Regions from separate parts of the Pseudoclavibacter sp. JAI123 genome, predicted to be linked through region 2. Evidence: predicted binding sites of a transcription regulator. Region 2 holds the regulator's gene; the other holds the start of a gene.
What was found. The regulator LexA, encoded in region 2, represses DNA repair genes until DNA is damaged. The targets are predictions, from matches to a motif close to TCGAACANNTGTTCGA.
Positions count from the first base shown of each region.

Region 1: a site for LexA is predicted at 3,428-3,443, ahead of HDC34_RS11740 (HNH endonuclease signature motif containing protein). Genes of this name have one in related genera too.

Region 1 is NZ_JACCCM010000001.1:2,497,797-2,503,156, forward strand. It holds gene HDC34_RS11730 (sensor histidine kinase) at 1-979, shown strand, start outside; gene HDC34_RS11735 (response regulator transcription factor) at 976-1,602, shown strand; gene HDC34_RS11740 (HNH endonuclease signature motif containing protein) at 1,702-3,297, opposite strand; gene HDC34_RS11745 (amino acid permease) at 3,479-4,999, opposite strand; gene HDC34_RS11750 (VanZ family protein) at 5,128-5,360, shown strand, end outside.
Region 2 is NZ_JACCCM010000002.1:607,566-613,242, reverse strand. It holds gene HDC34_RS14925 (histidinol-phosphate transaminase) at 1-1,056, opposite strand, end outside; gene HDC34_RS14920 (LysM peptidoglycan-binding domain-containing protein) at 1,124-1,438, opposite strand; gene lexA (transcriptional repressor LexA) at 1,664-2,317, shown strand; gene hflX (GTPase HflX) at 2,414-3,937, opposite strand; gene HDC34_RS14905 (class I SAM-dependent methyltransferase) at 3,974-4,585, shown strand; gene dapF (diaminopimelate epimerase) at 4,554-5,465, opposite strand; gene miaA (tRNA (adenosine(37)-N6)-dimethylallyltransferase MiaA) at 5,517-5,677, opposite strand, start outside.

The sequences.
Region 1 (5,360 bases), on a different contig from region 2:
GCGTCTGCGTCTGCTCTGGCTGACCGCGCTGACGCTCGAGTGGATGCTGCTCCTGTGGCTCTCCAGAGAGGCCGCGTACCTCGTCTTCCCGCTGTTCTTCGTGGTCCTGCACGTGCTCGGTCGGCGTGCCGGGATGCTCGCGGTCGCCGCGATGACCGCCGTCGCCGTCATCGGGCTCGGCCTGCACGAGGGCTGGTCGGTGGCTGGTGTCATCGGCCCGTGCATCGGGGCCGGCGTCGCCGTGCTGATCGGCCTCGGCTACGCGGCGCTCGCGAAGGAGGCGAGGGAGCGGGAGGCGCTGATGCGGGAGCTGCTCGAGACGCAGGCGCATCTGGTTGCGACGGAGCGGGAGGCGGGGACGCTCGCTGAGCGGGCGCGGCTTGCCCGCGAGATCCACGACACGGTCGCTCAGGGGCTGGCGAGCATCCAGATGCTCTTGCACGCCGCCGAGCGCGCGGACCCGGAGGGGCCTGGCGTCGGGCACATCCGTCTCGCCCGGGAGACGGCTGCGGCTGATCTCGCGGAGACGCGGCGCTTCATCCGCGAGCTCTCGCCGCCGGACCTCGACGGTGCTGACCTGGAGCAGGCGCTCCGTCGGCTGGGCGAGGCGACGACCGCGGCGCACGGTCTGCGTGTCGACGTGCGCGCGAGCGCCCACCCGCTGCCGATGCCCGTGCAGACTGCGCTGCTGCGCATCGCCCAGGGTGCGCTCGCGAACGTCACCCAGCATTCGGGTGCTCGCCGCGCGACGATCACGCTTGACGAGACGGATGCCGGACTGGTGTTCACGATCGCCGACGACGGCCAGGGGTTCGATGCGGATGCGGCTTCGAGGGCGGCGCGGCCGAGCTCCGACTCGTTCGGTCTCGTCGCGACCCGCGACCGTGTGCAGCAGCTGGGCGGCACTCTGGCGTTGGCGTCCATGGCGGGCCGGGGCACGACCCTGACCGTCACGCTCCCTCGCGAGGTCGCCGCATGATCCGCATCGTCCTCGCAGATGACCACCCTGTGGTCCGTGCTGGCCTGAGGGCTCTGCTCGGCGGCGAGTCCGACATCGAGGTCGTCGCTGAGGCTTCGACTGCGGAGGAGGCGGTGCGCGCCGCGGTGGACACGCGGCCGGACCTGGTGCTCATGGACCTGCAGTTCGGGGCTCGCGAGAACGAGACGGGGGCTTCGGCGACGAAGCGCATCCGCGCCCTGCCGGCTCCCCCGCACGTGCTCGTGGTGACGAACTACGACTCGGACGGCGACATCCTCGGCGCCGTCGAGGCCGGCGCCAGCGGGTACCTGTTGAAGGATGCGCCCCCGCACGAGCTGCTCGCGGCGGTGCGGGCGGCGGCGGGAGGCGCGAGTGCGTTGGCCCCGCCGATCGCGTCGCGCCTCATGGATCGGCTGCGGGCGCCGCAGCAGAGTCTCTCGCCGCGGGAGATCGAGGTGCTCGAGCTCGTCGCGGCCGGCCGTTCCAACACGGAGGTCGCTGCAGCCCTGTTCGTCACGGAGACGACGGTGAAGTCGCACCTCGCGCACGTCTTTACGAAGCTCGGCGTGACGTCGCGCACGGCGGCGGTCTCCGAGGCGAGGACGCGCGGCGTTCTCCGCTAGTTCCCGCTCGTCCCCGCGGCGGCCCTTGCGTGCAGGTATGACCGCGCGCAGGAGTCAGGAGCAGCAAAGAACACGGCAACGGCAATGGCAACGGCGGGACTAGAACGGTGGAGTCGCGCTGCTGTTGGGCCGCGGCGGCAGGGCTTCACTGACGGAACGCGCTCGTTCGCGTCGCTCCGAGTGAACGGGCTCGCCTCGCCTGGGTTCTTCCGTCGGTCTGAAGAGTTGGTCGCTTGGTCTGAAGATCACGCCGTGTGGTTCGGGTCTGCTGATGTAGATCTTCCCGCTTGGTGTGGTCCATTCGAGGACGCCGCCGCCGAGTTGTCTGACTTTCCAGGCGGTGTGGTGTTTGACGATGTGGTGGTTCTTGCAGAAGTCGCTGAGGTTCCAGACTGCGGTCTTGCCGCCGTGCTGGTAGTCCTCGGTGTGGTCGAGCTCGCACCTCACGGCGGGTTGTCGGCAGCCGATGAAGCGGCAGTGGATGTCGCGGGCCTGCAGGAAGGCGCGCATCGCCGCGGTGGGCTTGTAGGAGTCGACGGCTTGTACGGCCCCGGTGATGGGGTGCGTGAGCACGCGGAGGAACGCTGGTGCGGTCGCGGCGAGGCGTTTCGCGTCCTCGATCGGCATGGGTGTCATCCCGTCGAGCATCGCGGGCGCCCGGCCCGGCTGGTCTCTGGCGGAGTCGCTGTCGGCGAGTACCGTCGTGATCGGGATCGAGAGCTGCACGCTGGCCTGGATACCAGCGGCCGCCGAGTTGCCCATCGGGTCGCTGGTGAGGAGCATGTCCGCGACGACGTCGGACATGACCTCGTTCAGACTCCGCTCGTCCAGGGCCGGGGCACTCTCCGCCCCGCTGTCGACACCACTGTTCAGCGCAGACGCAAGGGCAGGGTCATCGCCTTCGCGAGCATGGTCGACGGCGGCCCCGAACGCACTCTCGGTTTCGGACGCGGAGTTTGCCGACCCCGAGCCGTCTTGGTCTCCGGGCTTCTGGCGCGCTTTGATGATCGCGAGCGCCTGCTTCCGCACCCGGTCGCGGATCGCGTGCGCGACGAACGTGTCCGTCGTGACCCGGATGATGCTCATCCCGTCGCCAAGATCTTCGACCGTCGCGCGGCGTTGCCGCCTCGCCCGCGCGTGCCGCTGATCGATGGACTCGCCAGTCAGCTCCTCCGCGACCCGCTCCGCCGCCTTCCGCAGTGCCTGCGGCGGCAACGACTCCCGCCGAACCCGCTCGAGCATCACCTCCACAAACAGCGCCCGCCGCTCCGCCTGCTCGACCGGATCATCGTGGTTGACCTTGAGGCCTACCTCGACGAGCTTGTGCACCTGCGCGGGCGTCACGACGTTCTCGTCCAACGCGACCGCCAAAGCAGGGAAGTCCTGCTGCGTCATCGACGCGAGCGCCAGCTGGCCCTGCGTCACCCCGCACGACACCTGCATGACCAGCGCCACCTCGTTCGCGATGGACCGCACATGCATTGCCGACTCAGCGCACCCCTCCGCCGCATCCAACGCGTGGCCGAAGTCGTACGCGGCCGCGTGGGCCCGCAACTGCAACGCGGACCCTGCCGCGATCATCGCGGCCGCCCGCTCCTCCATCGCGAGGATCTCCGCCCGCCGCGCAGCAACCGAGGCCGGATCCGAAGGGTCAAACCTCGGGTTCGGGAGGTCGTGCTCGCCGTGCTGTTGCATGTCCCCAACGCTACGGACAACCACCGACATTCCGCGGTTTCGTGGATAACTTTCTGCACCGATCGCGACCGAACATTGGCCACCCTTGGACTTATCCCCAGACGCGGGGGGAACCTAGATGCCCAACTTACCGAACATAGCTTCGAATCAACGGGTCAGGCAGTGCAGAAACGAGGTTCACTTACTTCTTCTGTGCGTTGCCAGATCCGGGCGCCTCAGTTCCTGCAGCCCCTTCGTTCACCTCTCCGCGCAGCAGCTGCACGGGGTCGACGCCCTGCCTGCGCAGGTGCCGGTTGGTGAGCGCGCAGGCGACGGCGATGACCGCGGTCATGCCCAGCGTCGCGAGCAGCTGCTCCCGAGAGCCCTCGTTCAGCATGGTCAGCACGACGATGACGACGAGGATCACGGCCGCCAGGATGCTCAGCCAGGGGAAGCCGGGCATGCGGGCTGTGAGGGTCTCGCCGCGCGCATCCGCTCGCCGCCGCAGCACGAGCTGGGAGGCGGTGACGGTCGCCCACAGCACGATGAGGGTCGAGCCGACGATGTTGAGGAGGGTCGGCAGGACGGCGTCGGGCGCGAGGAAGTTGAAGATGACGGTGAGGAAGCCGACCCCGACGGAGACGAGCACGGCGACGGTGGGCGTGCCGTTGCGGGCGAGGCGCTGCATGCCGCGGGGCGCGAAGCGGCGCTCAGACAGCGAGTAGACCATGCGGGAGGCGCCGTAGAGGTTCGCGTTGAGTGCCGAGAGCAGGGCGATGACGATGATGGCCGACATGATGAGGTCCACGCCGGGGATGTTCGTGAGGGCGAGCACGGCGGCGAACGGGCCGGCGACGACGGCCGGGTCCATCCACGGCAGGGCGGCGACGATCACGAACACGGAGCCGATGTAGAAGAGCAGGATGCGCCAGAGCACGCTGCGCACGGCGCGGCGGATGCTCGTGGCGGGGTCGCGGGTCTCGGCGGCGGCGATCGCGGTGAGCTCGGTGCCGCCGAAGCTGAACATGACGATGAGGAGCGCTGCGGAGATTCCGAGGATGCCGGTCGGCGCGAAGCCGTCGTGCGCGACGAGGTTGGACAGGCCGGGCGAGGGCACGTCGGGGATGAGCCCGAAGAGGAGCGCGGCGCCGAGGGCGAGGAAGCCGATGATGGCGGCGACCTTGAGCACCGCGAACCAGAACTCGAAGGAGCCGTAGCGGCGCACGCCGAGGAGGTTGATGAGAGTGAACGCCACCATGAAGGCGAGCGCCCAGACGCCCTGCGGGATGCCGGGCGTCCAGGCGGCCACGATCGCGGCGGCTCCCGTGGCCTCGGCGGCGATGACGATGACGAGCTGCATCCAGTAGAACCAGCCGAGCGTCGCCCCCGCGGTCGCGCCGAACGCCTTCGCGGCGTACACGGAGAAGGCACCGCTCTGCGGGTCGGCGGCGGCCATCTCGGCGAGCATGAACAGCACGAGGATGACGAGGAGGCCCGCGACCGCGTACGACACGATGACGGCGGGTCCGGCGACCGCGATCGCCTGCCCGGAACCGACGAAGAGGCCGGCGCCGATCGCCCCGCCGAGGCCCATCATCGCGAGCTGCCGAGGCGTCAGCGAACGCTGCAGGTGGTGCGCGTCGCTCTTCTGACCGGCGACGGCTTGCGGTTCGCGCGCGGCCTCATGCGGGTTGCTGTTCTCGGATGCGCTTGCGGAAGTCACAAGCCGGAAGTCTCTCACGAATGGCGAGCGCGGCCCGTCGCCTGTGGAATCCGCCCACCCGCCGGGTATCGTCCGCGTATCGAAACCCGCATACGCTCCCGCAACACGCCCCTCGAGAGGCTGTAGCCATGAGCTACAGCCGCGCAGACCAGACCCTCGAACTCCCGACGACCGGGGCGTTCGTCAGCGCCCAGCGCCAGCCGCGGGCCCGTCGCCCGTCTCGCGCGCCGCGCTTCCTCGTGGCCGTGCTCTTCCTCGCGTACCTGGTGATGCTCACGTGGCTCATCGTGTGGAAGCTCGAGGCCCCGTTCGTCGGATGGGGTGAGATGCGGGCGCTCAAGCTCGTCCCGTTCGTCGCGAG
Region 2 (5,677 bases):
AGCGTCCAGGAACGCGGACGTCTCCGCCCGTGTACCCGCCGTCACCCTGAGCGTGTTCGGGATGCCGACGTCGCGGACCAGGATGTCGCGTTCCAGCAGCCGAGCGAAGGTGTCTGCCGGGTCATCGACGCCCCCGAAGAGCACGAAGTTCGCCCCGGACTCCCAGGGCGTGAAACCGAGCGCCGGGAGCTCTGCGAGAAGGCGGTCCCGCTGCTCGCGGATGGCGTCGACCTGCTGCAGCATGATCTCGGAGCACTCGAGTGCGGCGGTTGCCGCGGCCTGGGTGATTGCAGACAAGTGGTAGGGAAGGCGGACCAACCGCACGGCATCCACGACGGCAGAGTCGGCCGCGAAGTACCCGACTCGAGCACCCGCGAACGCGAATGCCTTGCTCATGGTCCTCGAGACGACGAGCCGCTCGCGCCCGGGAAGCAGCGAGAGCGCGGTCTCCTCGCCGTCTGGGAGGAACTCGGCGTAGGCCTCGTCGACGATGAGGATGCCGTCGGTCGCTTCGTAGGCCGCGGCGATCACGCTGAGGTCGGTCGCGGTGCCCGTCGGGTTGTTGGGCGAGCAGATGATCGTGATGTCGGGCTGCTCCCGCTCGATGGCCTCGGTGACGAGCTCTGCGGTGATCGTGAAGTCACCGGCGCGCGGCACGGGCACCCAGGTGGACCCCACACCTTGGGTGAGCAGCGGGTACATCGAGTAACTGGGTGTGAAGCTGAGCACACTCCGGCCTGGCCCCCCGAAGACCTGCAAGAGCTGCTGCATGATCTCGTTGGAGCCGTTCGCCGCCCACACCTGCTCGGGAGAGATGCCGTGACCCAGGTAGACACTCAGCCGCTCCCGGAGTGCGGTGAACTCGCGGTCCGGGTACCGGTTGAGACCCGGGAGCTCGCGAGCGATCGCTTCGATGATGCGTCTTGCGACGACCTCTGGAACCTGGTGCGGGTTCTCGTTGACGTTGATGGCGACGCGCACCGGTTGCTGAGGCGCACCATATGGGGTGAGTCCGCGAAGGTCGTCGCGGATGGGCAGGTCTTCGAACGAGGTCACCGGACAAGCCTACGACGAGGCCCCCACCACGCCCCGGCCGAGGTGTTCGTCGACGACATGTACGACGTCAGTCGAGCGGGAGCGCGAGGCGCTGGCCGGCCTGAACCGTGCCGTTCTCGAGCGCGTTGAGCTTGGAGATCTCGACGATGACGTCGCGGACATCTGCGTCGCCCGCGACCTCCTCGGCGATTCCCCAGAGAGTGTCGCCCGCGCCGACCGTGACGTACTCGAACTCGACATCGGCTGTCTCGTTCGATGCCGCTGCAGAGGTCATGTGCGTGGCCCCGAGCGCGATGGCGGCGGCGACGGGCAGCGCGGCGAGCGCCAGGACGACCCGGCGGCCTCGAGTGGTGAGGCGGAGCGGTGCGGCAGTGTTGTTCATGATTCCTCCTGATTCGTCCACATCTTCGAGTGGTCGAATGTATGTACTGAATATAGCTACGAACAAAGTGTCAAGTCAAGGTCGAACGTTCGAATCTGTCGAACTTTCCTCCACAACACTCGAAGAAATGTTTCGTAGCTGCGTGCACCCTCGGTAGGGTTGGCGCTATCAGGCAGTGCATCACCTGCCACCGACATTCCGTGTCGGAGAGCGGACGGAGACGACATGGCCAAGAAGCCAGCGAGTGACATCTACAGAAAGCTGACCGAGAAGCAGGAGCGCATCCTGACCTGCATCATCGAGTCGGTTCGCACTCGCGGGTACCCGCCGAGCATGCGGGAGATCGGCGATACGGTCGGGCTGGTCTCGCTCTCGAGCGTGACCCATCAGCTCGGGCAGCTTGAGAAGTTCGGCTACATCAAGCGGAACCCGGGCATGCCACGCGCCCTCGAGGTGCTCGTGCACTTCGACCATGCCGACGATGGCGACTCGAACGACACGGCGGAGGCCGCCTTCGTACCCGTCGTGGGTCGCATCGCAGCCGGCATCCCGATCACGGCTGAGCAGCAGGTCGAGGATGTCTTCGCGCTCCCCCGCCAGATCGTTGGCAAGGGCGAGCTCTTCCTGCTCCGCGTGGTCGGCGAGTCGATGATCGACGCCGCCATCTGCGATGGCGACTGGGTCGTGGTGCGGTCACAGCGCACTGCCGAGAACGGCGACATCGTCGCCGCCATGCTCGACGGCGAGGCCACGGTCAAGACCTTCCGCAAGCGGGACGGACACATCTGGTTGCTCCCCCGCAACAGCGACTTCGAGCCGATCCTGGGCGACGAGGCTGAGATCCTGGGCAAGGTCGTCGCGGTGCTCCGTTCCATCTGATCCTCTCCACAGAAGACCCGCCTGAACGCAGAAGAGCGGCAAGCCCATCGGGCTTGCCGCTCTTCTGCGTTCAGTGCTCAATCGCGCTGCAGCGACTCAGCCCGCGACGGTGAACTCCTCGAACAGGCCGAGCTGGTCGGGATTCACTCGCGCCTTGAGGCGCGTGCCACCCTCCTCGTGACCCAGCTCGAGCACAGCACCGCGCTCGTGGAGGTAGGAGACGAGGTCGCCGCGTTCGAACGGCACGAGCACGTCGATCGTGACCTCCGGCGTCGGAAGCAGTTCTGCGATTCGAGCGAGCAGCAGGTCGATGCCCTCGCCGGTGTGCGCAGACACGAAGATGCCGTCATTCGCGAGGCCCTGCAGTTCAAGGCGTCGATCGCTGTCGACGAGGTCGGCCTTGGTGAAGACGACGATCTCCGGGACGTCGTGCGCCTCGACCTCGCCGATGACGTCACGCACGGTGGCGAGCTGGGCGGCCGGGTCCGGGTGCGAGGCGTCGACGGCGTGCACGATGACATCGGCAGCCTGCAGCTCCTCGAGCGTCGATCGGAAGGCCTCGACAAGCTGGTGAGGCAGGTTGCGCACGAACCCGACGGTGTCGGCGATCGTGTACGGGCGGCCGTCTTCCGTGGATGCCTTGCGCACCGTCGCGTCGAGCGTCGCGAAGAGCACGTTCTCGACGAGCACACCCGCGTGGGTGATGCGGTTGAGGAGGCTCGATTTGCCGGCGTTGGTGTAGCCGACGATGGCGACGGCCGGCACCTGGTTGCGCTCGCGAGTCGCGCGCTTCACGTCGCGCGCGTCCTTCATGTCCGCGATCTGGTGCCGGAGCTTGGCCATCTTCGTGCGAATGCGGCGACGATCGAGCTCGATCTTCGTCTCACCGGGACCTCTCGAGCCCATACCGGCTCCGCCGCCGACCTGCCCACCGGCCTGGCGGGACATCGACTCACCCCAGCCTCGGAGGCGCGGGAGCATGTATTCCATCTGCGCCAGCTCGACTTGAGCCTTGCCCTCTCGGCTCTTCGCGTGCTGGGAGAAGATGTCGAGGATCACGGCCGTGCGGTCGATGACCTTGACCTTGATCTCGTCCTCGAGCGCACGCCGCTGGCTTGGCGCGAGCTCCGTGTCCGCGACGACCGTGTCGGCTTCGAGGGCCGCGACGATCTCCTTGAGCTCAGCGACCTTGCCTCGGCCCAGGTACGTGGCCGGGTCCGGGTTGGGTCGCCGCTGGAGCACGCCGTCCAGGACGACGGCGCCCGCCGTCTCCGCGAGAGCGGCCAGCTCCTGCATGGAGTTCTCGGCCTCCTCGAGGGAGTTGCGACGGTAGACCCCGACCAGGACAACCCGCTCAAGACGCACCTTGCGGTACTCGACCTCGGTGACGTCCTCGAGTTCCGTGCGCAGGCTCTCGACGCGCCGCAGGGATTGGCGCGCCTCGCGTTCGAGCTGGTCACCATCGGATTCGCCGTCGTACCCCGTGCTCGCACCGTCCTGCAGTGCCTGCGCACGCCCGGACGAGAACAGGGTCATGGTGGCGCCCGGCTCTCTCGCCGCTCGCAGGATTCGGTCGATCGCGTCGTTGCTCTCGCCTGGAGGAGTTTCAGAATCTCGCATATTCGTACGATTCTACGCCGGTGCTAGCGTCTAGGGGTGACCGCTCAGCATTACTTCTCAGCAACCCCAGACGGCCCGCTCGAGCGGCGAAGCATCCAGGTCAGGCTCAGGGGGCACGCCGCGACCGTCACCACGGCCGGAGGCACCTTCAGCCCGGAGCACCTCGACCGAGGCACGCAAGCTCTCCTCGCCGCCGCCCCGAAGCCTCCAGCAACTGGCACGGCGCTGGATCTCGGCTGCGGCTGGGGCGCGATCAGCCTGGCCCTGGCGCTCGAGTCGCCCGAACTCGATGTGTGGGCGGTCGACGTCAACGAGCGAGCGCTCCTCCTGACCCGTGAGAACGCGGAGAACCTCCGCCTCGATCGGATCAGGACGTCCCTGCCAGCCGATGTCCCCGCTGACGCCCGCTTCGACCTCATCTGGTCCAATCCGCCCATCAGGATCGGCAAGGACGCGCTTCATGAGCTGCTCATGGACTGGCTTCCCCGCCTCAGCGCAGACGGGGAGGCATGGCTCGTCGTCGCGAAGAAGCTCGGCGGCGACTCGCTGCAGGCCTGGATCGCGAAGCAGTTCGGCCCGGAGCTGTCGGTCGAGCGCCACTCGACGGACGCCGGATTCAGAGTGCTGCGGGTACGGCGAGCTCAGTAGCGAGGTCGTCCTCGACAACGCCGGTGAAGGCGATCTCGGCCGGCCCGGACAGGAACACGTGCTCGACGCCGTCGACAGGTGCGACGGTGACGTTGAGGACGCCACCCGGGACTCGCACGGACCACACGTCCGGCGCGCCTGCGCCAGCCCAGGAGCGGACAGCAAGCGCCGATGCGACGGCGCCTGTCCCGCAGGAGAGCGTCTCGCCGACACCGCGCTCGTGGACGCGCATCCGAATGTGCCCGACCCCGTCCTGGACGAGCTGGTCGTGCGGCACCACGAACTCGACGTTCGCGCCGAGCTCGGGGGCAGGCTCGATGAGCGGGGCGTGGAAGAGCTCGAGGCGATCCAGCTCCTCCTCACTCGAGAGGGCCACGACGACGTGAGGGTTGCCGACATCGATGCCGAGGCCCGGGCGGGACACACCGATGTGCGGCACGGTCACCAGCGGCTCTCCGCCATCCAGACGCCACGGACCCATGTCAACGCGGAAGCCGTCGCCCTCGCGCTCGACGATCCGGAGGCCAGCGCGGGTCCCGATCTCGAGGCGCTCGCCCTCCGCGAGCGTCGCCAGCCCGGTCTCGGTGAGGAATCGAGCGAAGGCGCGGACACCGTTGCCGCACATCTCGGCGATGGATCCGTCGCCGTTGCGGTAGTCCATGAACCACTCTGCACCGGGGTTCACGGCCTGCAGCTCGCGGCCCTCTGCAAGGTGGGCGGAACGGACGGCGCGGATGAGCCCATCGCCGCCGACGCCGAAGTTGCGATCGCACAGCCGCGCCACCCGCTGAGGCCCGAGCTCGAGTTCGCCATCCGGGTCGGAGACGAGGACGAAGTCGTTGCCGGTGGCCTGCGCCTTGGTGAACGCGAGTTGTGTCATGGCGTCAATGCTACGGACATCTGACCCGGCCCGTGCGCAGCGGACACGGCGTCAGAGTCCGGCTGCTTCGATGATGCGCTGGGCGGCGAAGCTCTCGCCGCTGTGCGCGCGGACGGCTCTGCTGTAGCGACGGAACCACGAGACCTGTCGCCTCGCGTACTTCCGAGTGAGCAGCTGCGCCTCCGCGATCGCCTCGGCCCGAGACGACTGGC